2 regions of the Salinibacter pepae genome follow, and region 2 is predicted to be linked to the other one. Evidence: predicted binding sites of a transcription regulator. Region 2 holds the regulator's gene; the other holds the start of a gene.
The links. Region 2 encodes HrcA, which represses chaperone genes, less so after heat shock. Its sites were predicted from a motif close to TNTTAGCACTCNCNNNNNGNGAGTGCTAANA; they were not measured.
Positions count from the first base shown of each region.

Region 1: the regulator HrcA is predicted to act here: its motif matches at 7,263-7,293, upstream of groES (co-chaperone GroES).

Region 1 covers NZ_CAMTTE010000001.1:978,178-993,768, forward strand. The annotation lists RNA gene rnpB (RNase P RNA component class A) at 1-296, shown strand, start outside; gene secG (preprotein translocase subunit SecG) at 453-836, opposite strand; gene OJA40_RS04155 (NUDIX domain-containing protein) at 907-1,464, opposite strand; gene OJA40_RS04160 (RsmE family RNA methyltransferase) at 1,673-2,431, opposite strand; gene OJA40_RS04165 (BamA/OMP85 family outer membrane protein) at 2,519-4,285, opposite strand; gene OJA40_RS04170 (hypothetical protein) at 4,347-4,733, shown strand; gene mutY (A/G-specific adenine glycosylase) at 4,855-5,919, shown strand; gene OJA40_RS04180 (hypothetical protein) at 5,931-6,455, opposite strand; gene OJA40_RS04185 (DUF2085 domain-containing protein) at 6,576-7,055, opposite strand; gene groES (co-chaperone GroES) at 7,344-7,634, shown strand; gene groL (chaperonin GroEL) at 7,730-9,412, shown strand; gene OJA40_RS04200 (bifunctional acetate--CoA ligase family protein/GNAT family N-acetyltransferase) at 9,575-12,325, opposite strand; gene OJA40_RS04205 (hypothetical protein) at 12,607-12,819, shown strand; gene OJA40_RS04210 (helicase HerA domain-containing protein) at 12,917-14,602, opposite strand; gene OJA40_RS04215 (hypothetical protein) at 14,680-14,973, opposite strand; gene rlmN (dual-specificity RNA methyltransferase RlmN) at 15,092-15,591, opposite strand, start outside.
Region 2 covers NZ_CAMTTE010000001.1:1,299,454-1,315,044, reverse strand. The annotation lists gene OJA40_RS05455 (hypothetical protein) at 1-705, shown strand, start outside; gene fahA (fumarylacetoacetase) at 799-2,088, shown strand; gene OJA40_RS05445 (Hsp20/alpha crystallin family protein) at 2,390-2,836, shown strand; gene OJA40_RS15465 (hypothetical protein) at 3,099-3,548, shown strand; partial or broken gene OJA40_RS15650 (lipoprotein N-acyltransferase Lnb domain-containing protein) at 3,696-4,706, opposite strand; gene nth (endonuclease III) at 4,972-5,820, shown strand; gene gpmI (2,3-bisphosphoglycerate-independent phosphoglycerate mutase) at 5,930-7,501, shown strand; gene sppA (signal peptide peptidase SppA) at 7,548-9,353, opposite strand; gene hrcA (heat-inducible transcriptional repressor HrcA) at 9,956-11,047, shown strand; gene grpE (nucleotide exchange factor GrpE) at 11,166-11,828, shown strand; gene dnaJ (molecular chaperone DnaJ) at 11,929-13,095, shown strand; gene OJA40_RS05400 (flavin reductase family protein) at 13,236-13,778, shown strand; gene OJA40_RS05395 (TIGR02757 family protein) at 13,703-14,545, opposite strand; gene OJA40_RS05390 (acetyl-CoA carboxylase carboxyltransferase subunit alpha) at 14,764-15,591, shown strand, end outside.

The sequences.
Region 1 (15,591 bases), 320 kb from region 2:
CGTGCAACAGAGAGCAGTCCCGCCCCGGCGGCCGTCGGGGTAAGGGGTGCAAGGGTGCGGTAAGAGCGCACCGGCGTTCCGGGCGACCGGAGCGGCCCGGCAAACCCTACGGGGTGCAAGGCCAAGCGGCACCGGCCCCGGTGACCACCGGGGCAGAAGGCTGCCCGCCTCATCGGTGCAGGTAGGCCGCTCGAGGCGACCGGCGACGGTCGTCCCAGATAGATGATGACCTCCTCGTCGTCCGGCGCGAAGCCGGGGCGAGCAGACCAAATTCGGCTTATAGATTTGCACGATCCGCCCGAACACGAGCGGCAGTCCCGAGTCGGGGCTGCCGCTTTTTATGTGTCCCCGTTCCGAAGAGAAAGGGCGAGATACCCGAAGGACACCTCGCCGCGCCGTCCACGTGTTCCGACGTCGTCCGGCTCTACCGGCCGCCGCCGAATGCCCGAGGGCTAGTTCCCACCGCCCCCACTCTGGCCGCTTCCGTCCCCCGGACCGCCGCCCTGACCAGGAAGCGGTGCGGCGCCGCCTCCCTGGCTCGGGGGCGTCTGTCCCTGCTGAGACGGGGTGTCCTGGGCTCGCTGCTGGATGACGCTTTCCTGTTCGCCGGTGTCGATAAAGAAGTTGGTGATGACGCACAGGGAAATAAACACCGCCGCGAGGGTCCACGTCGCCTTCTCAAGCATGTCGGGGGCCTGTCGGGTGCCGAGCACCTGGCGGGTGGCCCCGCCGGAGGCGATGCCCGAGAGGCCCTGCCCCTGGCCGCTCTGCATGAGGATCACCAGGATGAGAACGGCCGCAATGAGGGCGATGAGGACGACCATGAATGAAAACATGTTGACCCGTCCGCTTTGTCAGAAAGAAATTGATGGCGGAAATGCTTGCGTGCCTCAACGGCGACGTACGCTACGGGGCCGCGGATGATTCGTTCAGGTGCGCCGCGGCGTAGACGAGCGCGGTAACCGTCTTCATGTCTTGGAGGTCCCCCTGGCGGGCCCGCGCAAGTGCCGTCTCGACGCCCATCTCGACGACCTCTACAAACTCCCCATCCGCGAGGGCCTGCGTCCCACGGTCCAGGTCGTGCGCGGTGAACACGTGGATCTGCTCGTTGCTGTAGCCGATGCACGGGTAGGCCGTCCCCACGTGCTCGAACCGACCGGCCCGCCACCCCGTCTCCTCCTCCAGTTCTCGCGCCGCCACGTCCACAGGGGCCTCCCCCGGCTCGTCAATCTTGCCGGCCGGCACCTCCAGGAAGGCACGCCGGGGCGGGTAGCGGAACTGGCGCACCAACAGCGTCCGTCCATCCTCGAACACCGGGACGATGGCCGACGCACCCGGGTGATCGATCCACTCGCGGACCGACGTCTGGCCGTTGGACAGACGCACCTCGTCGCGAAACGCCTTCAACAGGACCCCGTCGACGAGTTGCTCGGAAGAGAGGGACGTTTCGGTAAGGTCGGCCATTGGACGTGCGGCGTGTGGGGGCTGGGGGTGTGGGCGCTGAAGCGGGGGGAGTGATGCGGGACAGGTGATGCGGGACAGGTGATGCGTGAAGAATGGTGCATGACTTATTTGCTTCTGCGCGCATCACGTTCTGCAGGCCTCATGATCAGGCCCCATGCCCGTACGGGCTACGAATCCGTGGGGGCCGCGCTCCGCGTCGTCTCGGTTTTCATCCGTTTTGCCCGTGCCCCCCCGGCGCCCCGTCCACGTCGTTCGGGGGTGCTCCCACGACAGAGTGCAGCACTGCGAGGGCCGCCGTCTCGGCCCGCAGCCGACGGGCCCCGAGCGACACGGACACACATTCGGCCTCGGCCGCGTCCTCGACCTCCGACGCCGAAAAGCCCCCCTCCGGCCCCACGAGCGCGAGCGCCGACGCGACCGGCGCCGCCTCGGCCGCCGCCTGTCGGATCGGCACAGCGCCGGCCCCGGCGTGACACACGAGCCGCAGCTCCGCCTCTGCCCCCCCGAGCAGGGCCTCCGGCGACTGCGGCGCGGCCAGATCCGGCAGCCGACTGCGGCGACACTGCTTCATGGCCGCCACCATGACGTTGCGGAGCCGCTCCTCGCGGATTGAGTCGCGCTCGGTGCGTTCCGTCCGCAGTGGCACAACGCGCCGCGCGCCCAGCTCCACCGCCTTCTCCACGAACGTCTCGAAGCGCGACCGCTTTTTCAGGATGCCCAGGGCCACCGTCACGTCCATGTCGGGCTCGCCCACGTTGTCCCGTTCTTCCGTGATCGTCCCCACCACTTGGTCCGGCCCCACGTGGTCGATCCGTGCGCGGTACCAGCCGCCCGTCCCGTCCACCACCGTTATTTCGTCGCCTTCGTCTCCGCGGAGCACCGTGCGCAGGTGCCGCGCTTCCTCTTCCGGCAACACGATGCGGCCGGCCCGAATGGCGGAGGGCGGGGCGTAAAAGTTCGTGGTCATTGCACGCGACGGCTGTGGGGATGGCTCTGCACTGCCCCAACGAATGTGGCACGCCAGGAAACGGTCCGTTGCTCAGACCGGCGACGCTCAGAGCCCGACGGAGAGTCCCAGGTGCACGCGTCCGTTGGCCGGGCTCTGCACCTGTGGGTTGAGGGCATAGCTGGCCGAGATGCGCCCGAGGGCCGTCTGCAGCCGCATCCCCAGCCCGTAACCGGGGTGCCAGCCCTGCGTGGCCGTCGTGGCCCCCAGTGCCGGGCGCCCGACGTATCCGAGGTCGAAGAAGGCGTGCGCGTACGAGGCCCGGTCCAACTGCAGGCGATACTCCACGAGCCCGCGCGCCACGACATTTCCCGCGAACCGGTCTTCGTCGTAGCCCCGAAGCGAGGTGGCCCCGCCGAGCCGGAACAGGTCGCTCCGGTCGTAGTCCCGGCTGAGAAGTACGGAGCCGTCGCCCCCCGCAACAAAGACCTGCCGGCCAAAGAGCGGGAGGTAGGTTCGCACGCGCCCCCGCAGGCGCTCCTGGCGGAACGAATCGGAGACCCGCGTCGTGTCGCCGGCGGCCGCAACGCGGCGGAGCCGGCGTTCCTTGCGGCCCTGCGAGAGTTGGACGTTGAGCGAGACGCCACGCCGCGGATTCCGAGAGCGGTCGAGCTGCCGGTAGCGCACGCCCACGCCATAGAACAGGGTCGTGGCCCGAGGAATTTGCTGGCGGGCGCCGCGCACCTGCGTCCCGGCCGGGCCGGGCCGCACCGCTTCGCGGCTGAGGGTGGCCGTCAGCTCCAGCCCGTTGCCCAGCCGGTACCCGCCCTCAAGTTCGTAGATCCGTTCTCCATACGTCGAGTCCCGCTGCTCGCCCCGAAACCGACCGGCCAGCCGGACCGGACGCCCAAACAGGTACGGATCCGCGACGGAGACGTCGACAATGCTCGTTCGTCCGGGCCGCCGGTCGAGGGCAAATTCGGCCCGTCGCCCTCCGCCGAACAGGTGCTGCAGCACCAGGTGCCCACTGCCGACGAGCTGTCCCGAATCACGGGTCTGAGACGCGGGCAGGTAGCCGAGCACGGCGTCAAACGCCCCCGGCGGGGCCTCCTCGATTGGAATCTGAAGAACAGCCCCGCCGTCGTCCGCAACCCGCAGCTGGGGAGGCCCGACCGTCTCAAAGAGGTCGTGTGCTTGGAGGCGACGCTGGATGGCGTCCGGGTCGTAGCCGCGCAGGGCTTCCTCCTCCTCCAGCCCCGCCAGGGACGCCAGAAGCTCCGGGGTGGCGCGGGCGTCGTCCGGGGCTTCAACACGCCGGAGCCACAGCGCGGGCCCCTCGTCGATCTGGAGCGTAACCCGGAGGGCGGCCCTCTCGGCCGCGGGGGCCGTCGTCTCCGCCACGCGGATCTGCGCAAGCGGGTGACCGGCCTCCTCGTACCGATCCAGAAGCCGTTGCACGTCCGCCTCCAGCCGGTCGGGGCGGAGCGGCGCGCCCTCCTCGGTCTCCATGAGCGCGCGCAGTTCGGCCGCCGGCACGGCGCTGTCCCCTCTGAGGCGAAGCGTTCCCACCCGCACCTGCGGCCCGCGGCGGGCATAGACTCGAACGTCGAACCCGGCGCTGCTCGTATCGACGGACACCGAGTCGATCGTGGCGTAGTAGTGGCCCTTCCGACGAAGGTGGCGCAGGACGCGCCGGCCGGTCGCCCGTACCCGGTCGGGGGGCGCAGTCGCAACCGTATCCGGCCACGCCACCCGCTCTCCGTCCAGCACCAGCCGCCCCTGCCCCGCTCGCGGGTCGGGGCTGGACGCCGATGCCTGGGCGCGCCCCGCCTGCTGCCCACCGGCGCACAGCAGTCCCCCGAGGACGAGCAACACCGTCCCGACGGTTGGGTATATGACGTGTCGCCGGTGACCACTCACTGTGAGACCCTGCATCATGACGCTCCTCCATCGCCTCTTCCTCCCCGTTCTCGCGGCCGGCCTGCTGGGCGTGACGGGATCCGAGGCCGGGCCGCCATCGACGGCCCTTGAACCCGGCGGCAGTGCATGGGTTGCATCGGCGCCTTCCCCCCCGCCCGACACGGTGCGTGCCTCGGCCGATGCGGGCACGCCGCTCATCCTTCCGCTCCCGAACTCCCTGAATGAGCACCCGGTGGCCCGCTACACGCTCCTCCGCGGCCCCGCCCTGAGCGGCGTCGCCGGCCGCTCCTTCACTTGGATTCCCGAAGGGGCCGCCCCCGGCATCCACCGCGCCCTCCTCCAAGCCGAATTCGGGGCCGCTCCCCCCGACACCCTCGTCGTCCAGATTCGTTTTCGGCCGTAGGCCGACCCTCCGTAATCGGGCCCCACTCGTCTGTTCTCCCGCCCACGCCGCCTTCCACATTCCCATTCCCACACTCCCTCTCTCCCCCACCGACCGCCAGCGTCAGGCCTTCCGTACCGATGTGCTCGACTGGTACGACGAGCACAAGCGGTCGATGCCCTGGCGCGAGACGGACGACCCGTACCGCATTTGGGTCTCGGAAATTATGCTTCAGCAAACGCGGGTCGACACCGTACGCGACTACTATCCCCGCTTTCTGGAGGCCTTTCCCACGGTTGAGGCCCTCGCGGACGCCGATCGGGACGCCGTCCTCAAGCACTGGGAAGGCCTCGGGTTCTACGCCCGGGCCCGTCACCTCCACGAGGCCGCCCGTCGCGTCGTCGACGAGCACGACGGCGCCGTCCCCAGTACGATGGACGCCATTAAGGACCTGAAGGGCGTGGGCCCGTACACCGCCGCCGCGGTGCTCTCGATCGCGTACCGGAAGCCCCACGCCGTTCTCGACGGCAACGTGACACGCGTGCTGAGTCGCGTGTTCGCGGTGGACGAGGACGCCACCACGAGCGCCGCCGAGGGCCACCTCCGCGACCTCGCCAACGAACTCCTCCCCCCCGACCGCCCCGGCGACTTCAACCAGGCGATGATGGAGCTCGGCGCGCTGGTCTGCACCCCCCGCACGCCCCACTGCGACCGCTGCCCACTCACCGCGGTGTGCCGCGCCCACGACGCCGGAACGGAGGAGGACTACCCCATCACCCCCGAGTCCCAGCCGGTGCCCCACAAAGACATCGCCGTGGGCCTCGTATTCGACGACAACGACCGGCTCCTCATCCAGCGCCGCCCCGACGAGGGGCTGCTCGGCGGGCTCTGGGAATTTCCGGGCGGAAAGCAGGAGGGCGAGGAGTCGATGGAGGGGGCGTGTCGGCGGGAGGTCCGGGAGGAACTCGGCGTCGGAATGACGGACGTGGAGCCCTTCTACACCCTCTCCCACGCCTACTCCCACTTCAAAATCACCCTCCACGCCTTCCGCGGCCGCCTCGCCGACGGCCCCCCCGAGGCCCGCGAGGACCAACCGGTCCGCTGGGTCACGGTCGACGAGCTGGACGACTACGCCTTTCCCCGGGCCAACCGGCGGTTGATCGAGGAGCTGGAGCGGCGGCAGACCGAGCCCTCGCTCTTCGATTGAGCGGGGCGGGCCTACTCGTCAATCCCCTCGGCCTCCACGGCCTGTTCCGTCCCCGGCCCTCCCGCCTCGTCCTCCCCGAAGAGCGTCGTCCCGAGGGCGCCCCCAATTGCGCCGAAGATGGCGAACACGACGACGTTCAGCAGCAGGAGCGCAATCCCCATCGCGGACAAAAGGCCGGGCGCGTCTCCCTGCATCTGCTGCATCATGTCCGGAGACATTCCCTGGCCGCCCATGTTCTGCATGACCTGCTCCTGCAGGGCTTGCTGGACCGACTGGGAGTCAAGCCCGAGCGGGCGCAGCATCACGTCGAACAGGGCGGAGAAGACGGCCCCGGCCGCCCCGGCCGACGCCCCGAGCACCGCCCCGTCCCCCGACGCAATGGCCCCCGAGCTCCGGGCCGCGTACTGCTGCGTGGTGACGATCCCGCCCACGATGACGCCGAGGCAACAGATCGTGTTGATGAGCCCGAGGTAGGATGTGCTGAGAAGGCCGGTGACGACGGCGCCGACCAAGATCGATTGCTGTCGCGGGGTCATGGGGGTACGAGAGACGTGTGGTGCGATTGAACGAGTGGGGCCCTGCGAAGACGCGGCGTGCCCCGGAGAAAGGTCGCACGAAATTAAGCATAAGCCCCACCAACCGAAAGGAGAGCGGTCCTAGTCGGGACCACCCGTGCCGGAGGCCCGTGCCTTCCGGTGGAGCAGTCGGGCCGTGACGTAACTGGCCGCCACACTTCCGAAAAGAAGCCCAGTGAGCGCGCGGCTCACGGGCCCGTTGCCCCAGAGCGACAACAGGGGCCCCATCCAGTCGAGCCCCAGCGGGACGAGCGCCCCGAGCAATGCATATCGACTGTACGGCCCGAGCGTGGCCCACAGGCTGTGCCCCCAGCCCGTCCCCGCCACGCCCACGACGAGCCCAGCGTAAATGCCGCTGCAGCGGTCACAGAGCGCCACCGGGACGCCCCCGACGTGGAGCGAACGCCCCGGCAGCTGGTGGCACACCGGCGCGAAGCCCTCCCGAACCACGCCCTGAAGCGAGGCCGGCAGGACGGGCGGAAGCATTGCCAGGACGAACACCCCGCTCGTAACCGCCAGCAGGCCGTACCAGACGAGTCTTGTGCCGCGTGCGTCTGCCATGCATTTTGGAGAGGTCGGCATCGCTTCTAGCCAGGCCAGGATCGGGCCCCGCTTTGCCTCAACTCACACACCAAGGCCGCCTCGTTGTTCGGAACGCCAGCGCGACACGACGCGAAGGGCCACCCGAGTGTCGCTAAGGGATCTTCACCCTCAGCCTCACCGCAATCAGGAACACAGAAAAGGACCCGGTGTTAGCTGACCTGGAGTTATTATCACTCGCCACTGGTGAGTGATAACAGTCTCCGGAGCCTCATCCACACATCCCTCACAAGGCATTCCGAACAGATCATGACGAGCATCAAACCTCTCGGCGACCGCGTCGTCGTCCAGCCGAAACCGGCCGAAGAGAAGACCGAGAGTGGTCTTTACATTCCGGATTCGGCGAAGGAGAAGCCCCAGGAGGGAACGGTCGTCGCGACCGGTCCGGGCCGCGTTGAAGACGGCACCCGGATCGAGATGACGGTGGAGGAGGACGATGATGTCCTCTACGGCAAGTACGCCGGCACCGAGGTGACGCTCGACGGTGATGAGTACCTCATCATGCGCGAGAGCGACATCTTCGGCGTCGTTGAAGGATAACGACCCGGCCGTCTCCGTGGCCGCCGACGCCACGGCTGCACGACCGACTCCCACTCCCGAACGAATTCCCCGAACGAAACCTTTTATACGCAACCATGGCGAAGCAGATTAAATTTGACTCCGACGCACGAAGCGCCCTCCAGGAGGGCGTGGACCAGATGGCGAAGGCCGTCAAGGTCACGCTCGGCCCGAAAGGCCGAAATGTCGTGCTGGAGAAATCCTTTGGCGCCCCGACGATCACGAAGGACGGCGTCACAGTCGCAAAAGAAATTGAATTGGAGCAGCGCCTCCCGAACATCGGCGCCCAGGTGCTGAAGGAGGCCGCGTCGAAGACCAACGACGACGCCGGCGACGGCACGACGACGGCGACCGTGCTGGCCCAGTCCGTCATCAACGCCGGGATGAAGAGCGTCACGTCCGGCGCCAACCCGATGGACGTGAAGCGCGGCATCACCGCGGCGGCCGAGGAGGTCGTGACGCACCTCCGCAACCAGAGCGACCCGGTCGAGGGCAAGGACCGCATCTCGCAGGTCGCCACGATCTCGGCCAACAACGACGACGCGATTGGCGACCTCATTGCCGACGCGTTTGAGCGTGTTGGGCAGGACGGTGTGATCACCGTCGAGGAGGCCCGCGGCATCGAGACGTACCTCGACGTGGTCGAGGGCATGCAGTTCGACCGCGGCTACCTCTCCCCCTACTTCGTGACCGACTCCGAGGAGATGGAGGCGGTGCTCGAGGACGCCTACATCCTCATCTACGACGATGAGGTCGGCAACATGCAGGACCTGCTGCCGATCCTCGAGAAGGTCAGCCAGACCAGCAACCCGCTGCTGATCATCGCCGAGGACGTGGAGGGGGAGGCCCTCGCCACGCTCGTGGTGAACAAGATGCGCGGCACGCTGAAGGTCTCCGCCGTGAAGGCGCCTGGATTCGGCGACCGTCGCCAGTCGATGCTCGAGGACATTGCCGTCCTCACCGGCGGCACGGTCATCAGCGAGGAGAAGGGCTACCGCCTCGAGAACGCCACGCTCGACTACCTCGGGCAGGCCGACCGCGTCACCATCGATCAGGACAACACGACGATCGTGGGCGGCGAGGGCTCTGAGGAGGAGATCGAGGCCCGGGTCAACCAGATCCGGCAGCAGATCGCCAACTCCACCTCCGACTACGACCAGGAGAAGCTGCAGGAGCGCCTCGCGAAGCTCGCCGGCGGTGTGGCGGTGCTGAACGTAGGCGCCGCGACCGAGCCGGAGATGAAGGCCCAGAAGGCGCTCGTGGAAGACGCACTCAGCGCGACCCGCGCGGCCGTCGACGAAGGCGTGCTTCCGGGGGGCGGTGTGGCCTACCTCCGCGCCCTTGAGGCCATCGAAGAGGTGGAGGTCGAGAACGAGGACCAGGAGATCGGCGTCTCCATCGTGCGGGAAGCCCTGGAGGCCCCGCTGCGCCAAATCGCCGAGAACACGGGCCACGAGGGCTCGATCGTTGTCCAGAAGGTGAAGGACGGCGAGGGGGACTTCGGCTTCAACGCCCGCTCGGAAGAGTACGGGGACCTTCTCGACGAGGGCGTGCTCGACCCGACCAAGGTCACGCGCTCCGCACTCGAAAACGCTGCGTCCGTGGGCGGCATCCTGCTGACCACTGAGGCTGTCGTCGCCGACCTCGAAGACGAGGACGATGACGACGGCGGTGGCGGCGGTGGCGGCGGCATGCCTGCTGGCGGTGCCGGCGGCATGGGCGGCATGGGCGGCATGGGCGGCATGGGCGGCATGATGTAACGCCCCCCTGCACGCTCGCGCCCACTCGGCGCGCGCCCCTGCAACCGAACACCAAAAGGCTGCTCCTTCCCGCTCGGGAGGGAGCAGCCTTTTTTATTTGTCGCCGTCGTGTTCTGTGCCTCTCGTTGTGGGCGCGCTCCGCCCCATCGCGAGGGACAGTCGTCAGAGGGTCTTTACGGCCTGCACCATTTCTCGCCCGTCGCCCCGCACGACCTCGAACCCAAGCTTCTCGCAGACCCGCTGCATGGCGTGGTTCTGCTGCAGGATGTCGGCCGTGATGCGGTCAAGGCCCTCCGTCTTGCCCACCTCCACGAGGCGGCGCAGCAGCTCAGTCCCAATGCCCTCCCCCTGATACTCGTCAATTACGAGCATCGCAAACTCCGCCTCGTTGCGCCCGGGCTGTTGGGTGAGGCGTCCCACCCCAATGATTCGGTCGTCTCCATCCTCGGTGGGCCGCTCGGCGACCAGGGCCATCTCACGGTCGTAATCGATGAAGCAGATGCGGGCGAGCCGGTCGTGGGCCACCCGCTGCTCCAGCTTCATCAGGTTGGCGTACCGCAGATACACGCTCCGCTCGGACAGGCGCTCGTGGAAGGTCACCAGCTTGGGCTCATCCTCGGGCCGGATGGGACGAATGGTGACCTCCTCACTGTCGGCCACCGCGTGGGTGCCGACGTACTGCCGCGGGTAGGGCCGGATTGCGGGCGTCGGCAGCTCGTCGTCGTCTTTCGTGTAGGGATGCAGCACCACCCGGGCGTCAAGGGCAAGCAGCCCGTCGTCGCCCGGCCGGGCCAACAGTGGGTTCACGTCGATCTCCTTCACGCGCGGCTGCTCCACCACCAGTTGGCTAAAGCGGACCAGCAGGGTTTCCAGGGCGTCGAGGTCGACCGCCTCACGGCCCCGCACCCCCTGCAGCGCCTCGTAGATCTGGGTCTGCTCCATCATGCGGCGGGCCAGGGTGCGGTTGAGCGGCGGCAGGCCGAGGGCACGGTCCTGATAGACCTCCACCAGCTGCCCCCCGGAGCCGAAGAGCAGTACCGGCCCGAACTGCTCGTCCATGCTGCTGCCGATGATGAGCTCGTACCCGTCGCTCCGGTCGATCATGGGCTGCACCGTGACCCCGTCGAAGCCCTCCGCCACGTTGTTTTCGACCTGGGCAAAGGCGGCCTCAACGTCCGCGTCGCTCGTGAGGCCCAGGTGCACGCCGCCCACATCCGATTTGTGCGTGATGGAGGTGGAATGGAGCTTCACCACCACCGGATACCCAATCTCCTGCGCCGCCGCGACCGCCTCCTCGGGGGTCTCCGCCACCGGCGAGTCGACGGTGGGAATGCCGTAGGCCGCCAGCAGCTCCTTCGACGCGTGCTCGGTCATCAGCACGCGACCGGACTCGTGGGTGGCCTGCACGATGCCGGCGGCCGCCTCGCGGTCGGGGAGCCCCGGCTCGTCCTCCGGCAGGCTCGGCGTCTCGTAGAGGGCGCGCAGGTTGTAGCTGTAGCGCCACATGTGGTTGAACACGCGCGCTGCGGTGTCCGGGTACGCAAAGGTAGGCAGGCCGGACTCGTTGAGGATGTTCTCACCGGAGGCCACCGCGTCGCCCCCCATCCAGCTGGCCAGGATGGGCTTGTCGTTGTCGCGGGCGTAGGGCCGGAGGTGCTCGGCCGTCTTCGTGGGCTCGGTCATGGCCTGGGGCGTCAGGACGACCAGCAGCCCGTCGCTGTTTTCGTCGTTGGCCGCCACCTCCAGGGACTCCGCGTAGCGCTCCGGGTCGGCGTCCCCCAGAATGTCGACGGGGTTGCCGTGGCTCCACGCCCCCGGCAGGATGTCGTCGAACGCGTCCGTCGCGTCTTCGGAGATCGGCGTCAGCTCACCGCCGCCCCCAATCAGGGCGTCGGTGGCCAGCACGCCAGGCCCGCCCGCGTTGGTAAGGATGGTGAGGTTGCGCCCCTCCGGACGGGGCTGCTTGCTGAGCACCTCGGCCATGTAGAAGAGGTCGTTGATGTCGTCGACCCGCAGCACGCCACTGCGGCGGAAGGCCGCGTTCAGCACGGCGTCGCTGCCGGTGAGCGTGCCGGTGTGGGAGGCCGCCGCCTCCGCCGCCGCGTCGGTGCGCCCCGCCTTGATGACGATGATGGGCTTGCTCTGGGCCACGTCCCGCGCCGCCGAGAGAAACGACCGCGCGTTGCCGATGGACTCCATGTAGAGCACAATGCTCTCGGTCTTCGGGTCGTCGCCCAGGTATTCGATCATGTCGCCCCAGTCCACGTCGAGCATCGAGCCGATGGAGACGAACGAACTGAAGCCCACGTTCTCGCGGAAGCTCCAGTCGAGAATTGACGTAAGGAGCGCACCACTTTGGCTGACGAACGCCACGTCGCCCTCGTTGGCCATCGACCCGGCAAAGGTGGCGTTGAGGCCGTTGGGCGGCCGCATAATGCCCAGGCAGTTCGGCCCCACGATGCGGATGCCGTGCGTCCGCGCAATGTCCTTGATGTCCCGCTCGAGTGCCGCCCCCTCCTCGCCCACCTCGCGGAAGCCGGCGGACACGATGACGAGCCCCTCCACGCCCGCCTCGCCGCACTGCTCTACAATTCTGGGCACCGTCGGTGCAGGGGTAGCGATCACGGCCAGATCGACGTCCGCCTCCACGGCCCCGATGCCCTCGTACGCCTCGATGCCGAGCACGCTGTCCCGCTTCGGGTTCACCGGAAAGACGGTGCCCCCAAACGGGTTGCTCACAAGATTCCAAAGCAGGGTCCGCCCCACGCTGCCGGGCGACTCGCTCGCCCCAATCACCGCCACGTTTTTCGGTTCAAAGATGGCGTCGAGCGGCTGACGGCGGGAGCCGACCAGGTCGTACGACGGGTCGCTCGTGGGGGTGGCGTCGGGGGAGACGCTAGACGAGTCGGGCATCGGACGGGGGACATCGTTGGAAGAGACGTTCTCCCGCGCTGGGGAGAGTGGCCCTACAGAACGGACGAGCACGACCCGGTCGTTTCAAATCAAAATGTGCCCCGCCTCGATTTTGCCCAAACTCCGCATCCTGCCACGAGGCTCATCGCCCCTTCCGGGCGTCTCGTTTCCCCTCAAATTTCTGGCACGCCGCTTGCTCTGAACTAATTACAGAATGAGTTTTTCGCAAAACGCCACTCCCGGTGCCCTTTCGTTCCGTCTGACCTGTCCCTTCTCCTGCCATGAACGACCGCCTGCCGTCCCTGCCCATCGAGGCCCGAGAGCAACACCCGTACCGCAGCCTCTACGCCGCCCTGCTGCTACAGAACGTTCAGGATGCAATCAGCGACGCCCTCCCCGACGACGATTCCCACGATTCCGGGGACGGCGGGGCGTCTCCCCGTCCCACCTCCCGTCCCGCCAGCACATCATTTTCTTCGGTGACGCGGGCCTAGGCCGGCCCGGCACCGGTTCGGATCCGGAGACGTCTGCCGCGGGCCCCTCCCGACGCGCTGCACGTAGCACGGGGCTCGCCGCCCGGCCCGGCGAGGGTTAATAGAACAGGTCTTCCATTTCTGCATCCGGGTCGGCCTCCCCGTCGACGCTGCTCGCTGCGGGGTGGCTACGGAGCGCGTCGTAGAAGTCCTGGTCGTAGGTTCGCGTCTTGACGACGATCGGCATGGGCACGGCGTGCCCCAGCAGGAGGGCCTGCTGTTTCGCGTCGAGGGAGGCGAGAATTTCGCGGAGGGACGACGCGTCGCTCGTGCCCACGAGGGCGGCCCCGATGTCTTTGTCGTCGCTCAGCTTGGCCACCATCTTGGTGCCGATCTGGCTGAGCACCTCCTCGTCGATCGCGCTCGGGCGCTGGTCCACCACCAGCAGGCTCACGAAGAACTTCCGCATCTCGCGCGCAATCTTGCCGAACGGCGTCTCGTGCGCAATGTCCGGCGACAGGAATTTGTGTGCCTCCTCGATCGTGATCATGAGGGGCTGCGGCTTGTCCCCCTCGTTCTGGGTCTGGCGGTAGCGGTTCGTCTTCGCCTCGTAGGCCCGCCGGATGCGGCGCGTGAGGGCGTTAGCCACCAGCAGATAGACGCGCAGGTCGTCGTACTGCCCGAACTCCAACACCACCGACTTGCCACCGTCCAAGTTTTCGAGCAGGGCGTCGAGGACGTCGTAGTCGTCGGGCGAGGGCTGGGTGGTAAAAAAGTCGTACTCCTGAAACGGGGCCAGCTTGCGCCGCAGCGCCTCGATCGAGTTCTTGTGGGCGCCGGTCTCGTCGGCCAGCCGCTCGAAGTCGTCCCCGCTCTGCGCCTCCAGGAGGGTGGTGAGCCACCGGTCGCCGTACTGGTTTTTGAGGAGGTAGCTGCTCTCGGCGGCGGTGGCGTTGAGGTTGAGCGTGTCGCGCAGCGGCAGGATGTCGGCCGGCTGAATCTGGTCGGCGTGGAGGTGCACGTCGTGGTCCGGCGTGTGCCCGCGCTGGCGGGTGGTGGAGGGGTCGAGCGAGAAGAGGCTCACCCGGCTCGGAAACAGATCGCGCAGCCCTTTCACGAACTGCGCCTGCCCGTCCGCCCCCTCCGCCTGGCTGCCGTAGCCGTACTCGGAGTGCATGTCGAACACGAGGTTGACGGCGCGCCCCGTCACGATCGTCCCCGCCAGCAGCAGCCGCGTGAGGAAGGTTTTGCCGGTCCCCGTCTTGCCGAAGATGGCGTTCGAGCGCTCGGCAAACTTCGCGAGGTCGATGCACACCGGGCTCTCCTCCATCCCGATCGGGTGGCCCACATGGAAGTACGTCCGCCCGTCGTCCCACGTCTCGTCGCCAAAGACGCGGGCCACGTCGTCGGCCTCCGCGGGCGCGACCGGCGAGAAGTGCGCGGGGATGGTCTTCACCGACGCCGGCTCCTCGTCCGTCAGCTCCGGATGGTCGGCGTTCGGCATCATGAGCATCGGCTTCAGCTGGACGGTCACGTAGGTGCCAGACCCCTGCATCACCTCGCGCAGCAGGTCGTCGGACGGGTCGGGCGGGTTGAGCAGGATCTGCTCGTTGGCCGCCTCGATCTCGATGTCCGTGATCATGCAAAAGAAGTCGTGCTTCTCCCCCTGAATCACGACGAACGTCCCGGCCACCACGTCCTCCACGGACTCCGCCGAATCGAGCTTCATCTCGATGCCCTCGTTCAGCGACCCGTGCGTAATGACACCGAGGTGCTCGGATCGAAAGCCTGTCTCTTCAAACATGACAGCGTTGGATCAGGCGGGAGAGGACGAGAATCCGGAGATACGGCTTCTTCCGAACCGCGTCATGAGCGCATGAGTCACGAGGTGGGATCTCCGTTGCGCGGGGCACGTCCCCTTGCTTGTCTTTTCCGATCGCTCTTTTCTGCCGGCGCGGTGTTCCTGGAGCGGGGGCGCTCGGTGGCGCGGCGCGTCAGGAAGAGGCCGAGGGCCACGAGGAGAATCTCCCCGATGAGGCCGAACAGGAAGCGGCGCGTCATGCTCTTCAGCACGCGCGGCAGGAGCCGGACGGCGGCGTAGACCCCGAGGAGGCCGAGCAGCCCCTGAACGAGGCGGCTGAGCCAGTCGGGGGCGTCGGAGAACGGATGGGCCATAATCGAATCAAGGACGGGGATGAGCGAAATGGATGCTGGGACGGCGGCCAAGCCACCAAGCGCGCGCGTCTGTCGTCAGGGGAGGCAGTGGTCCCCCAGAAGCGACCCGCGTTCTCCCCTACGCGTTCTCCTCTTCGTTGGCGAGCTGCCCGCAGGCCGCGTCGATGTCCTGCCCGCGGCTGCGCCGCACCGTCACGGTCACGCCCTCCTGCACGAGCACCTGCACAAACCGGTCGAGCTGGGCCTCCGACGTCCGTTCGAAGTTGAGGCCCTCGACCGGGTTGTACATGAGCAGATTCACTTTGCTCGGGGCCCAGCGTGTGATTTCGGCCAGGTTGCGGGCGTCCGCTTCGCTGTCGTTCACGCCCTTGAAGAGGCAGTACTCGTACGTAATCTGGCGGCCGGTCTTGTCGAAGTAGTACTGGAGCGCCTCTTTCAGCGCGGGGAGGCTCGTCTTCTCCGCCTCGTTCACCGGCATGATGCGGCTGCGCGTCTCGTTGTCCGGCGCGTGCAGGGAGACGGCCAGGTTGGTACGCAGCTGGTCGTCGGCCAGGTCCTTGATGCGGCGGGCGAGGCCGACGGTGGAGACGGTGATCTTCTGGGCCGAGAGGTTGAGGC
Region 2 (15,591 bases):
GAGCGGGACCTGCAGGCCATCGAAGACTTCGGCGACGGCCTCGCGGAGCAGGCCCAGGTCGACGTGATGGAAGTGCCCCTCCCCGACGCCCTGGTGGGGGGCTCGCAGGCGGAGGGCATTGAGTTTCTGGAGTCCATCACCCGTACCCTCGTCGCGACCGGCACGGCCAAGCTCGACCTCTTCTTCGAGGTGCCCCTGCGGAACGACACCGTCCCGAACCTCTCGGCACTGTGCGCCGCGGCGGCCGAACACAACAGCCAGCAGGCCGTGCCGGCCCGCACCACCGTTGGGCTGAAAATGCGCTGCGGAGGCGCAGAGCCGACCGACGTGCCCGAGGTCGAGGACGTGGCGGCCCTCATTGTGGCCTGCCGCGACGCCGGGGTCCCGTTCAAGGCGACCGCGGGGCTGCACCACCCGGTGCGCCACTACGACGACGGATTGGACACGGAGATGCACGGCTTCCTCAACGTCTTTGCCGCCGCGGTTCTGGCCGCCGAGCACGATCTCGACCCGCCTGAGGTGCAGGCCATTCTCGTCGAGAAAAACGCGGACAACTTTCGGTTCCTCAAGGACGCCTTCGCGTGGCGCGACCTGACCGTCTCCCTCGACGACATTCAGTACGCCCGAGAACACCTGGCCCTCTCGTTTGGCAGCTGTAGCTTTGAAGAACCCGTCGATCACCTGCGCGACCTGGAATGGCTCTAACCCGGCCGCTCGCCGCCGCGATCGGGGACCGAGCCCGCGCGCCTCTCATGCCCTTCTTCCGTTTCTCCTCTCCCAACTCAACGCCTTCGTCGAATGACCGACTCCCCCCCCACTTCGTCCCTCACCTCCTTTCTTGAGGTGGCATCCGACCATCCATTTCCCATCCAGAACCTTCCGTACGGCGTGTTCACGCCCCCCGAGACGACCGTGCCCCGGGTGGGCGTGGCCATTGGGGACCAGGTGCTCGACCTCGCCACCCTCAACAACGAAGGCGTCTTTGACGTCCCCGAGCTGCAGAACGAACGCCCCTTCGCGCAGCCCACGCTGAACGACTTCATGGCCCTCGGCCCCGCGGCCTGGTCGGCCGTCCGGAGCCGCCTGCAGGCGCTCCTCCGGGCCGACACGGCTGAGCTGCGCGACGCCGCGTCCCTCCGCAACCGGGTGCTTCACCCCCGGGCCGACGTATCGCTTCGACTGCCGGTCGACATCGGGGATTATACGGACTTCTACTCCTCGAAGCAGCACGCCACCAATGTTGGGACGATGTTTCGGGGCGCCGAGAATGCGTTGAAAGACAACTGGGTCCACCTGCCGGTGGGCTACCACGGGCGGGCCAGCTCCGTCCTCCTGAGCGGCCAAGACGTGCGGCGGCCCTGCGGCCAGACCCGGCCCGACGCGGACGCGCCGCCGGTCTACGGCCCGACCCAGCTGCTCGACTTCGAGCTCGAAACGGGCTTTTTCGTGGGGGAGGGCAACGAGCTCGGCACCCCCCTCTCGATCGACGAGGCGGACGACCAGATCTTCGGCATGGTGCTGGTCAACGACTGGAGCGCCCGGGACATTCAGGGGTGGGAGTACGAGCCCCTCGGTCCCTTCCTGGGCAAGAGCTTCGCCACCACCATCTCGCCGTGGGTCGTGCCCATGGCGGCCCTGGAGCCGTTCCGGGTGGCCGGGCCCACGCAGGACCCGGAGCCGCTCGACTACCTGCAGGCCGACGGGGACGCGGCCTACGACGTGACCCTGGAGGTGGACCTCGAAACGCCGTCGATGACGAGCCCGCACACCGTGTGCCGCAGCAACACCAAGCACCTGTACTGGACGATGCGCCAGCAGCTCGCCCACCACACCGTCAACGGCTGCAATGCCCGTCCGGGGGATCTCCTGGCGTCGGGCACCATCAGCGGGCCCACGGAGGACAGCTACGGCAGCATGCTGGAGCTGTCGTGGCGCGGGGAGGAGCCGGTGTCTCTGCCGGGGGACGAGACGCGCTCGTTCCTCGAAGACGGCGATCGGGTGACCATGCGGGCCTACGCGCAGGCGGACGACTACCGCGTCGGATTCGGAACGGCGGACGGTCGGGTGCTCCCGGCGTCCTGTGCGTGATCCGAGGGCGGTGCACGGCGGCGAGGGGGCTGGCACGCAGACGAATTGGCAGGGCCGGAGCCGGGACGGTTGCCGCCGTGGCAGAGCCGCCGCCGCAGCCGTTGTCACAATTGCGGGCCCCTGCGTCTGGGCTGCCACCTCGTCCGTGCGCTCCGTCGAAGTGGCAGGCTATTTTGGGATGTGTTTGGGGTGGTACACGAGTTGCTCTTGTAGGTGGGTGGAACTTGACGCGAGAGGTCAGTCCACGGGACGGCCTCCGAGCGTCCTCACAGACTTTGCAACCGAACTCCTTTTCCCCATTATGACTCGATTGACCCGCACCCGAAACCGCAACCTGAACGGCCTCCAGAACGAGATCGACCGCGTGTTCGACCGATTCTTCCCATCCCGGGACGAGAACGAAGAGGACACGTCCCCGCAGGCCGTGTGGCGCCCGCGCATGGACCTCACGGAGGCGGAGGACGCCTATCGTCTTCGCCTCGACATGCCCGGCATGAGCACGGACGACCTGACGATCAGCTACAAGAACGATGAGCTGGTCATCAGTGGCGAGCGCGAGAGCAGCCGCACCGACGAGAACGAAGAGTTTGTGCGCGTGGAGCGCTCCTTCGGGCACTTCCGCCGCGCCTTTACCCTGCCCCAGACCGTGGACGCCGACAACATTGAGGCGACCTACGACAACGGCGTGCTGACCATCCGCGTGCCGAAGACGGAGGCGGTGAAGCCGCGCCAGATTGAGATTCAGTAGGGCCACCGTCCCGAACGCCCCGAAAGTCGTCTCCCTCAGTGTCCTGTCGGGAGGGAGGGGGCGTCCATGCAGGCCCCTGTTCGGATGCTCCGGGCAGGGGCCTTTTTTCGTTGGAGGGCTTTGTTGGAACGTAAAGGGGGCGGGGCGGCCCGAGGGATCTGCAACGAGTTTCACGATTGTGGGCGGTGGCGGGGAAACCTCCACCGGCGGGGAATCCTTGGAGTCGGTAGTTTCCGCCCCTTCACACCGACGCCGTCTTCCGATGCGACGCACCACGCTCATCGACGAGAACGGGCATCTCGTGACGGTAAAGGCGCCGGACGAGCAGCCGACCAACGATCCGAAGGAGGACGCCCACCACGACTTCCTGACGGACCACTGGATGGACGTGGCCGCGGCGTCGTACCTGGGCTTCAAGCGCCACGGCATCGGCACCGTCGTGGTGACGCAGCGCGACCCGGCCTCCAGCCCCATCCACGAGAGCATCGGGACCCACAAGCTGCTCTACAGTCCTGCAAGCGGCGGCTGGCTGAAGCACCACGAGGAGCGACTCCCGACGGAGTGGCTCGACACGCGCTTCCAGTCATACAACCCGAACGAGTCGGCGGTCGTCATCATGTCCGACGACGACGGCTCGCTCCGCGTCTACGCCGTGGAGGGCACGCCGGCCCCGCCTCGGAGCTACGAGCTGGTGCAGGCCCGGCAAAATTAGTCCTGCTCTCCCTGAAGACGAGGGGTGCCCGTGGGCGGTCGTGCACGGGGGGACGCCTACGTCCCGCGTCGAAGCAGGAAACACCTCATCCCTCAAGCCCCCGGCACCGCGCGGCCCCGCCCCGCCGAGGGCCCGCCACCCCGTTCGAACCCCCACCGTCAGCACGAGGGGGAAGACCGCCGCGTGCAGGTCTTGCGGCCACCACGTCCAGCCGAGGGCGACGACCGCCGCGCCGACGGCCGTCGCCGCCAGGTACGTCCGGAGCCCCGGTGCCGAGGGGCGCCACAGCAGCACCGGGGCCGCAATGAGGTGCGTGGGCCACGCCCAGAGCAGGTTCCAATTGTGTTCGGTCACCGCGTAGGTCGACACGAACCAGAGAAAGCACGCGAGCAGTCCCGTCACGCCGACCGCCGCGAGCAGGAGGGCGTCGCCGGCCCCGCCGGGCCGGCGTCCGGTCGTGGCCTGCCAGCCGGTCCAGCCCAGCGTGAGGACGAGAATCGTCCACCCCGCCGCGAGGGGCCAGGGGAAGGCCGTGGGGGTTGCCTCGTAGCCGTCGATCCACTGCGTCGTGTCGGTCCGCGCCACCAGTGCACGGGTCGTGTCGCCCGACTGCACGGTGGCGTGGGCGAACGCCTCGAACAGGTAGTCGGGCAGGAAGTGCGCCTCCCGCGGCGTCACGCGACGGTCGGCCGGGGTGCCCAGGGCGAGGTCGAAGCTCAGGTCGACGAGCGGCAGGTTGGCCGCGTAGGGGTCAAGCATGTGCCGGAAGGTTGCGTCCGGGCGGGGCCGCCCCCCAAACTGCACGGCGTCGCCGAGGGCCTGCTCAAGGGCGTCCCGCACGCGGGTGGAGCAGTTGTCAAAGAAGAAGACATACTGGTAGTAGCGGTTCTCGGGGCGGGCGTTCACCTGCAGCACCCGAAAAAGCGCCGTCCGCTGCGTGCGGGTCAGGTTGAGCGTCTGTTCGAGGACCGGCCGCCGCTGCTGCTCGTAGGCCCGCAGCGCCCGCTGATAGGGCACCACGCTCAGAAAGTAGCGGAGGTGGCCGTACGCAAACTTGGGGATAAACAGCGGGTCGCTGAAGTCGAAGGTGCCGTAGTTGTAGAGCCGGTCGATGTTCTGGGCCGGGTCGTGGACGCGGAGGGCGCTGTGCCCGAACATAGAGTACACCGGATCGCCGGGCAGAATGGTCACCATCGACACCTCCGAGTCTGCCGAAAGCCGGGGGGGCTGGGCCGAGAGCGGAGCGGCCCCGCTTCCGAGTAGCAGCGTGACCCCGAGCACGCACAGGAGGGATCGGGCGGAGACGGAGAGGGCCATGGGGCACGACGTGAAGCACTGGGCAAATTGGTCGCGCCTCGAACGTTCCCCCGCCCCGTGGGTTCAACGCGCGGATGTCATTTTTGAACCAGCGCACCCTTCCCCCGTGGGACGATCCGACCGTGCCGACGTTGTTCTCGAGGCGCTCCGCGAGCGCATCGACCGCCCGACGACCGAACTTCAGTACGACACCCCATACCAGCTTCTCGTCGCGGTCATCCTGTCAGCCCAGTGCACCGACGAGCGCGTCAACAAGGCCACCCCGGACCTCTTCGACGCGTACCCGACGGTAGAGGCCCTCGCGGAGGCCACGCCCGACGACATCCACCCCTACATCCAGTCCATCACCTTCCCCAACAACAAGGCCGGCTACCTGGCCCGGATGGCCCGGCAGGTCGTCGACAATTTCGACGGGCAGGTGCCCGAGACCATCGACGACCTGGAGACCCTGACGGGCGTGGGCCGCAAGACGGCCCGTGTCGTGGCGCAGGTGGCCCACGACGCCGACGCGCTGCCGGTGGACACCCACGTCTTCCGCGTTGCCAACCGGATCGGCCTCGTCAAGGAGGACGCCACGACGCCCAAAAAGGTGGAGCAACAGCTCAAGCGCGTCATTCCGAAAGAAGACTGGGGCGAAGCGCACCATCTGCTCATCCTGCACGGCCGGTACACCTGCACGGCCCGCTCGCCGGACTGCCACGACTGTCCGATCCACGAGGCGTGCAAACACTACGATCGTCTCCAGCGCCTGCCGGACCCCATCGACGGGCTGGATCCGTCGGCGGGGACCTACTACTGCACCACCAGCGACCACTACTTCGACGCCCCCGAGACGCACGTGGACCGCTACGACCTCGAACAGGTCGCGTGCCCCCGCTGCGGCTCTATGCAGGTCGTCCGCACCTCGACGGGCGAGCCGACCAAGCAGGTCAAGGACTATCGGGTAAATGGGTGATGGCCGTTGAGGAGCAGACCGGCATAGGGCCCGAGTCCGAACGCGAGCAAACGCTCATTTCCCCGCCCGACATTTCGCAATGACACCCGACCCGTCAACACCCCTTTCGATGGACAGCTCGAAACGCCACCTCCTCCTCATTCTCGACGGCTGGGGCCTGGCCGACGACCCCTCGGTCAGTGCCGTCGAGCAGGCGGATACGCCCTTCGTGGATCGCCTCTACGACGAATACCCCCATGGCGTCCTGAAGGCGTCCGGGCTGGAGGTGGGACTGCCCGACGGGCAGATGGGCAACTCGGAGGTTGGGCACACCAATCTGGGGGCGGGACGGGTCGTGTACCAGGAGATCTTGCGCATCTCGAAGGCCATTGAGGACGGGTCCTTCTTTGAGAACGACGCGCTGGTCCGGGCCGCCCGGCACGCGAAGGCCAACGACCAGAAGCTCCACCTGATGGGCTGCTTCTCCGACGGGGGGGTGCACAGCCACCTCCAGCACCTGTACGGGCTGCTGGAGCTGGCCCGGCGCGAAGGGCTCGCCCCGGCGCAGGTGAACGTGCACGCGTTTACCGACGGGCGCGACACCGATCCGCACGGCGGCGTCGACTACGTGGAGCAGTTCCAGAAGAAGGCCGACGAGATCGGGGTGGGGCGCCTCGCCTCCATCGTGGGGCGCTACTACGCAATGGACCGCGACGAGCGGTGGGCCCGCACCGAGCGGGCCTACCGGCTTCTCACGGACGGAACGGGGGCGGCCTTCGACGACCCCGTCGCGGCCCTGACGGCGAGCTACGACGACGCGGTGACCGACGAGTTTGTGGAGCCCCGTCGCATTCGGGCCGACGACGAGGACGCGTTCGGGGACCACGGCACCCGCATCGAGGACGGCGACGCGGTGGTCTACTACAACTTCCGCTCGGACCGCGCCCGGCAGCTCACGCGGGCCTTCACCGGGGCCGACTTTGACGGCTTCAAGCGCGAGCGCCCCGACGATCTCCTGTTCGTGACGATGTCGCCCTACGACGACGCGTTCGACCTGCCGGTGGCCTTCGAGAAGCTCAACCTGGAGGGGACGCTCGGTGAGGTCCTCAGTGCGCGGGGCGGGCGGCAGCTCCGGGCCGCCGAGACCGAGAAGTACGCCCACGTCACGTACTTCTTCAGCGGCGGGCGCGAGGAGCCGTTTGAGGGAGAGGACCGTGTCCTCGTGTCGTCGCCGAAGGTGGACACCTACGACCAACAGCCCGAAATGAGCGCGCCGGAGCTGGCCGATCGCGTCTCGCAGTCCCTCAGCGAGGCGGACTACACCCTCGCCGTCCTGAACTTTGCCAATCCCGACATGGTGGGCCACACCGGGGACTTCGAGGCGGCCGTGGCGGCCTGCGAGGCCGTGGACCGCGGCGCCCGGCAGGTGGTGGAGGCCGCCCGCGATCAGGGCTACTCGGTGAGCATCATCGCGGACCACGGCAACGCCGACAGGCTACAGAACCCGGACGGGTCGCCCCACACGGCGCACACCACCGCGCTCGTGCCCCACATCATTCTCAAAGACGGATTCGAGGGGCCGGTGCGGGACGGGAAGCTCGGCGACGTCGCGCCCACCATCCTAACGCTGCTCGGCGAAGACGTGCCCGACGCCATGGACGGGGAGGTCCTCGTGCCCTCCGAGCGGGCCGCCGCCCCGTAACAGGACGGCCGCCGTTCGGCCCGAGGAGGCCGCGTCGCCTCCCGGTCTACTCGATCGTGGGTTCGAAGGGCAGCCGGGCCTGGATGGAGCCGTGCGTGCCCATCATGCGGTCAAACATCTGCTTCTGGCGCCAGAACTTGCGCTCAAGCGCATTCGTCGTGGCGGACCGCCACACCTGCTGCGCCTGGGCCGCGAACTGCTCGCTGAAGCGCTCCACGATGGTTTTCGGCTGGGGGAGGGTGCGCGTCCGGTAGGGCCCGTCCCCGAGGCCCGCGGCCGTCCCCGCCATGGCCACGGCGTCCGCGAGCGTGCCGGTCGTATCGACGAGGCCAACCTCCTTGGCGTCCCGGCCCGACCACACGCGGCCCTGCGCCACCTCATCGACCGCCGCCACGTCCATGTTGCGGGCGTCGGCCACGCGCCGGAGGAAGGTGTCGTACGTCTGGTCGATGGAGCCGCCCACGAGCCGCCGCTCGTCCGGGCTTAGGGGCTTCGTGGTGGAGTAGAGGTCGGCGTAGGGGCCGGTGCGCACGCCGTCGAAGGTGACCCCGAGCTTTTCCTCAAAGAGCCCCTCCGCGTTGAAGAGTATGCCAAACACCCCGATGGATCCAGTCGTGGTCGTGGGGGCCGCCATGATGGAGTCCGCGCCCGCGGCGAGGTAATACCCGCCCGAGGCGGCCACGTCACCCATCGACACGATGACCGGCTTCTCGTTGGCGGTGCGCTTCACGGCGCGCCACATCGCCTCCGACGCCGCGGCGCTGCCGCCCGGCGAGTTCACGCGGAGCACGACGGCCTCCGTGCGCGAATCGGTCCGCGCGGTCTCCAGCGCCTCCGTCAGGGGCGTCGAGCCCAGCGCCTGAGAGCCCCCGATGGGGGACTGGCCGTTCGGGTCGCCGACGACGATGCGGCCCTCCGCGTAGACGATGTCGACCTGCCCGCTCCCGGTGTACGACTGGCCGGCACTCTCGGCCGACACCCGCTGGTAGTCGTCAACGGATACGGTGGGCAGGTCGCCCGACAACGAAGTGTCCACGAGGTTGCGGAGCCGGTCCCGCACTTCGTCCTCGTAGCGAAGCCCATCGACGAGGTTCTTCTCCAGGGCGGCCGCGGAGCTGAGAAGGGCGTCCTCCTCGGCGAGGCGGTTGAGGGCGTCCGTCGAGAGCCCCCGTGCCTCCGAGACGGCCGTCATAAACTGCTCGTTCGTCGTTTCCAGGAGGGCGGTAAGCTGCTCGCGGTTCGGCTCCGACAGGTCCGAGCGCACGAACGGCTCCCCGGCGCTCTTGTACTTTCCGGCCCGGATGAGCTGCGGCTCCACCTCGAGGCGCTGCAGGGCGCCGTCGAAGAAGGTGACCGTCGTCCCGAAGCCGTTGTACTCGAACGCGGATTGTGGGGCCGTAAAGACGCTGTCGGCGGCGCTGGCCAGAAAGTAGTCCTTCTCCGTCATGCCAAACTCGTCGCTGGACGCGAGGACCGGGAGGCCGCTCTCGCGGGCCTGCACAACGGCCTGCCGTACCTCTTCGAGCGTGGCCCAGTCGGCACTCACCCCCTTCGTCCGCAGCCAGACGGCCTCGATCCGAGAGTCGCTGCTCGCTTTCCGGAGGGCAGTCTGAAGGCCCCGAAGGTCAGCGCTCGGCCCGCCCCCAAACGCCTTCTGAAAGGGATCGTTGGTCACGCGCTCCGGAATGTCGCCGGACAGGGGCACCGTAAGGACCGACCCGGACTGGACGGTCGGCGTCTGGTCGGCCGAGAGGGAGACGGCAAAAAAGAAGAAGACGAAGAAGAAGACGATAAGCCCCAGCGCAACGAGGGTCCCGATCACGCTGGCGGCGAGGGTCGACAGGAAGCGCATGAAGAACGGCGGGGTGGAGTGGGAGGTCGGTGACGGTCGGGCAAAGCGGACACACGACCAGTGCACGTGTATTCGGTGGCGGGGCTGCCGTTTCAATGCGGCCCGCGGCCCACGAGCAGCCGCCAGGGCAATCGCACCAAACGGCTGTGCGGTTCGAACGAACCTCAGATCGCCCGTTTTTCGGGCATTTGGGGCCCCAATGCACTTCCCGTCGTCGCTTCCAACCTTGATTGACTTCGTTAGCCCCCAAGGGCATGGCCGTCGGCCCCCGCTTCGCCCTCGTGGGCCCATCCATCCGGCCGGTGTGGCCGCTTCGGAGGGGGGCATGCGCACTGAGTCTAGCTCAGAGCGACGGTGTAGGGCGTGTCGTGGTTGGGGCGACTGCCGTGGGGCAGCCGCGCGCAAGGGAAACTCGCGCCCCGGTGTGAAGTACATTGGATGATTCACCCTGTCTCTTTACCCGGGGCTACGTCCCTCCTATGGATCCGTCGGTGTTGACGGGCGGGTCCCACTGGGGAAAGTGCCCAGCAAAGTCGGGTTGGGGGACAGACCACTCTGCACAACGGCCTGGACACCCGTTTGAGAAACCCCTTCACGCCCCTGTGAGCCCTGTTGATGCGAACGACGACCGGCCGTCCCTCAGCGAGCGTGAGCGCGACATCCTTCGCCTCGTCATCGAACAATTCGTCGACACGGCGGGGCCCGTGGGGTCGCGGTCGCTGGCCAAGGACGCGAACGTGGACCTGAGCCCGGCCTCCATCCGCAACACCATGGCGGACCTGGAGGACATGGGCTACCTCGACCACCCGTACACCTCTGCCGGCCGCGTGCCCACCCGACTCGGGTACCGCACGTTCGTCGACGAGCTCATGGACACGCCGGAGCTCTCGGAGGTGGAGCAGGAGGTGCTCAAGGTCAAACTCGCCCGCCTCGTCAGCGATACCGACGAGCTGCTGAGCGAGAGCACCCGTCTGCTGAGCAAGCTCACCAACCTGCTCGGCATCGCCCTCACGCCCCGCCTCTCCACCGCGATGCTCGACCGGCTCGACATCGTGCCGCTGTCCGGGTCGCGCCTCATGTTTGTGCTCAGCGTGCGGGGGGGGCTCGTGAAGACGGTCGTCCTCAGCTTCGAGCCGGACCTGAAGCGGTCGAAGATGGACCGCATCGTGTCGACCCTGAACGAGCGCCTCGCCGGCCTCACCCTGCACGAGATCCGGGACACCTACGAGGAACGCCTCGGCGACCTGCCCGACGAGACGGGGCTCCTCGCGCTCGTGCTCGACGAGGCCTCGATCCTCTTCAGCGAGCCAGATGAAGGTCGCCTGCAGTTTGACGGCACGCAGAACATTCTGTCTCAGCCCGAATTCCAGGAGCCTGACGACATGCGGCACCTCATCGAAACCATCGAAGATGAGGACCGCATTGTGCAAGTGATTGAGAATTTGTTCGAGGCCAACCCCGACGCCGTGGGACAGGCCGTCGTCCGCATCGGGAGCGAGACCGATCAGGAGGAGATGGACGCCTACTCCATCGTCTTGTCCCCGTACCAGCTCGGCGATACGGTGGGCTCCCTCGGCGTCATCGGGCCGAAGCGAATGGACTACGGACGCGCCGTGGCCCTCGTCGAGAACATGGCCGCCGTCGTGAACCGGCCCGCGGACGACGAGACGACGGACCCGTCCGTTCCGTCCTGATCCACTGTCCCCAGGCCCGGGGGCGCGCCCCGAACGCCATCAGCGGTCGCTGGCGAGTGCCGGCGGCCGCTCGCGTTGTCTGTACCCGTGTCTTGTCCCACGAACCCTCTTGCCGACTGTGAGTGAAGCCCCCGACGACGGTCGTCCGACGACGAACGACGCGTCCCCAACCGCCGACGACTCTTCCAACAGTGCCGACCCTGCCGACGAGGAGGGCACCGCCTCCGGCCTCCCCGATGACGTCGAGGCACTGACGGACGAGGTCGAGGCCCTCCGCGAAGAGGTGGACGGACTGAAGGCGGAGCGGGAGGAGCTGAACGAGCGCCTGCTCCGCAAGGCGGCGGAGCTCGAAAACGTGCGCCGCCGCATGGACCGGGAGAAGAAGCGCCGCCACGTGGCCGGGAAGGAGACGGTGCTCGAATCGATGCTCGAGGTGCTCGACGACTTCGAGCGCTCCCTCGACGCGGCCCAGAACCTCGACGTGTCGGAGGATCCGGAGTCGGCCTACGAGACGCTCAAGGGCGGGGTGGAAATGGTATACCGCAAGTTTCAAGACCAGCTCCAGTCCCTCGGCGTGGAACCGATCGAGGCCGAGGGGCAGCCGTTCGACGAGCAGCTGCACGAAGCGATGATGCGGCAGCCGTCCGACGACGTAGAGCCGGGCAACGTCCTGCAAGAGGTCCAGAAGGGCTACACGATGGGGGACCGCGTGCTCCGTCACAGCCGAGTTGTCGTGGCCGCCGAGCCGTCAGAGAGCGGCGGCGCGGCCGGCTCTGCCTAGCGAGGGTCCTGCCAGCTCCCTGTAGCTGGCTCTCATTGGTCATTGCACGCCGCCGCAGCGGCCTGAGGCCGCACTTTTCCGAACGAACTGCTCCTGTCACATGCCGCGCGACTACTACGACATCCTTGGGGTCGACGAAGACGCCTCCGACAAGGAACTCAAGAAGGCCTACCGGAAGAAGGCCATGGAGTACCATCCGGATCGGAACCCGGACGACCCGGAGGCCGAGCAGAAGTTCAAGGAGGCATCGGAGGCGTACGAGGTCCTGTCGGACCCCGAGAAGCGCCAGCGCTACGACCAGTTCGGCCACGACGGGGTCGACAGTGGGGCCGGCGGCGGCCGGCGGGGCCGTGGGCGCGGCTTCCACGACATCGAAGACATCTTCGACGCCTTCAGCGACATCTTCGGCGGCGCCCGGGGCGGCGGCCGCGGGCGCGGTCGGTCGGAGCGGGGGCGGGGACGCCCGGGCAGCGACCTCCGCGTGTCGCTCTCGCTGACCCTCGAGGAAATTGCGGAGGGCACCGAAAAGAACCTCCGGCTTCAAAAATACCTGGAGTGCGAGTCGTGTGACGGCACCGGCGCCGAGGGGGGCATGGGCGGGCAGAACTTCTCGATGTGCCCGAAGTGCGACGGCACCGGCGAGATCCGGCAGGTCTCCCGCTCCGTGTTTGGGCAGGTGGTCAACGTACAGCCGTGCCCCCGGTGCGAAGGGGAGGGGCGCATCATCGACAACCTGTGTGACGACTGCGGCGGCGAGGGCCGCGTGCAGGGCGAAGAGTCGATTTCGATCAACGTGCCGCCGGGCGTAATGGAGGGCAACTACCTCACCCTGGGCGACGCCGGCAACGCGGGGCTCCGCGGCGGGCCGAGCGGCGACCTCCGGATTGAGATTGAGGAGGAGCCCCACGAGCACTTCGAGCGGGACGGGCTCGACATCTACTACGATCTCCACCTGTCCTTCCCGGAGGCCGCGCTCGGCACCGAGGTGGACGTTCCCACCCTGGAGGGCGAGGCCCGCCTGGAGGTCGATCCCGGCGTGCAGGCCGGCAAGATTCTTCGCATGCGGGACCGCGGCCTGCCGGACCTGGAAGGAAGTGGGCAGGGCGACCAGATGATCCGCGTGCACGTCTGGACGCCGCAGGAGCTTACTGTGGAGGAAGAGGAGCTCCTCGACCAACTTCGGGCGCACGACAACTTCCAGCCCCGGCCCCCTGAGGAGGACACCCAGAAGTCGTTCTTCCGTCGCGTCTCCGACGTCTTCTCGTGATGAACACAGTTTCGTAACGGACGACACTTGGGGCGAACGGGCCGGCCGTCGCCTCATTGGAACGGTCCTCTTCCAGAGGAGGAATCCCGGGGGCACGCGCTTCGGGACACGCACCCCACTCTTGTGCACCACCCTGCTCCATGGCTGAAGACGAACCAAGCACATTCCGGGCGTCGATGCGCCGGGTGCCGTCGCCCGTTGTCGTGGTGACGGCCCGAGGGGCCCAGGAAGCGCGCGGCATCACGATTGGGTCCTTTTCGAGCGTCGCGCTCGATCCGCCGCTCGTGAGTTTCAACGTGGGCCGCGACGCGAGCATGTTCGAGGTGATGGAGCACTGCGATCGGTTCGCGGTGCACGTGCTGGGCGAAAACCAGGCGCACCTCGCAGAGCAGTTTGCCATTCCCGGCCTGAGCGGGGCCGAGCAGTTTGAGGCGGTGCCCCACGAGCGGGACGCCCACGGCACGCCGATTCTTGAGGGCGGGTCGGGCGTTCTCCACTGCCGCCCGCACGATTCAATTCCGGCCGGCGATCATTGCCTGTACGTCGGGCGCGTGGTGGAGGTGGAGGAGCGCTCCGACCAGGGGGCGGTCTTGTACTACAAGAGCGACTACCGGGGCGTGGGCAAGGAGCTCCCGTCCACCCGGTTGGCCCCTGTAAAGCGCGCGTCCAACGACTCGTCCTGAGCCCCCGCCCCGAAGAATGCGAAGTCGTAGCGGGTGGGGTCCGACGCGCAGAAGTGCCGGCAGATGGCCGTGAGGCGCCGAACCGCCGTCCAGTCGTTGCTTTTCCGCTCCAGCAGGCCGAGCGCCCGCGCCTGGCGCCCCACGTGCACGTCGACCGGCAGCATCAGGTCGGACGAGTCCAGGGCCGACCACACGTTGAGGTCGACGGGGCCCGGCCGCACCATCCACCGGAGGTACATGTTGAGCCGCTTGCAGGCGCTCCCCGCCTCGGGCCGGGCCAGGTGCTTGCGGAGGCGTTGTGGGGTGTCGTCGTCGATCGTGAGCAGGGTCGTGCTCACGCCCTGGAGCATTGCCGCTACGGGGGAACCGTCCGGGTCGTCGGGACGGTGCGCCGCGAACAGGCCCTCGACGGTCTCGTGTCGGTCGAGGGCGGTGCTCAGGTTGGCGGTCAGCCAGACCGCGTCGATGGGCTGGAAGGTGCGGTGGACAAATCCATCGAGTGCCTCCGCGTCGGTGGCCGGGTCAAACGTTCGCACGAAACGGGAGGGGGCGTGGCCCATCCGTTCGCACAACTCCTCAAGCTTGCGAAGCATCACGTCGCGCCGCCCCCAGGCCAGCAGCGCCGCGTAGAGCCCGATCACCTCCTGGTCGCGGGGGGCGTCGAAGGCGTGGGGAATGGAAATTGGATCGTCGTCGATGAAGGCGGGGCGCTCGTACCGGTCGACGAGCGTGTCGAGGTACTCCTGGAGGGCGTCGAGGGTGGCCACGTGGGGGCAGAACTCGTTCGGGAATGGCGCGCCGTACCCGGACGGGCACTGTGGAGGTGCGTTCCTGACGGCCGCTCCGTGGCCCGGGTGGCCCTCTCCTTCTGGAAAACTTTGTGTTTACACGGGCCGTTGCGCCCCGACGTATTGCCATTCCCGTCGCCAGACGGCTTATTTGTGGCACCCTATAGAAACGTGCCCAAACCCAACTTGTCTCTGCCATGGCCGACGACGAACACCTGCTCGACTTCGAGAAGCCCCTCGTCGAGCTTGAGGACAAGCTTACCGAGATGCGGGAGCTCAACGCGGAGACACAGGACGACCTCTCCAACGAGATTGAAGCGTTGGAAGAGCGGGTGGAGCAGCTCCGGACCTCCATCTACCGCAACCTCACGCGGTGGCAGCGGGTGCAGATTGCGCGCCACCCGCAGCGCCCCTACACGCTGGATCACATCGAGGCGCTGACGGACGACTTTACGGAGCTGCGTGGGGACCGGAAGTTTGGCGACGACCGATCCATTGTGGGGGGGCTGGCGCAGTTTGCGGGGAGCCGGTTTGGCTACCGCGACCGCACCGTGATGATCATGGGGCACCAGAAGGGGCGCGACACGAAGGAGCGGAAGTACCGGCGCTTCGGCATGCCCAACCCGGAGGGGTACCGCAAGGCGGAGCGGCTGATGAAGATGGCCGCCAAGTTTGAAAAGCCGGTCGTCGTGCTCCTCGACACGCCCGGCGCGTACCCGGGCATGGGGGCCGAGGAGCGCGGGCAGGCCGAGGCCATCGCGCACAACCTCTTCGAGATGGCGCGCCTGGAGACGCCGGTCGTGATCGTCGTCATCGGCGAAGGGGCGTCCGGGGGGGCCCTGGGCGTCGGGCTGGGCGACCGCATCCTGATGCTCGAAAACGCGTGGTACTCGGTGATTGCGCCGGAGAGCTGCTCGCAGATCCTCTGGCGCTCGTGGGACCACAAGGAGGACGCAGCGCAGGCGCTCAAGCTCACGGCCACAGACCTGACGGAGGTCGGCATCGTCGACGAAATTGTGCCCGAG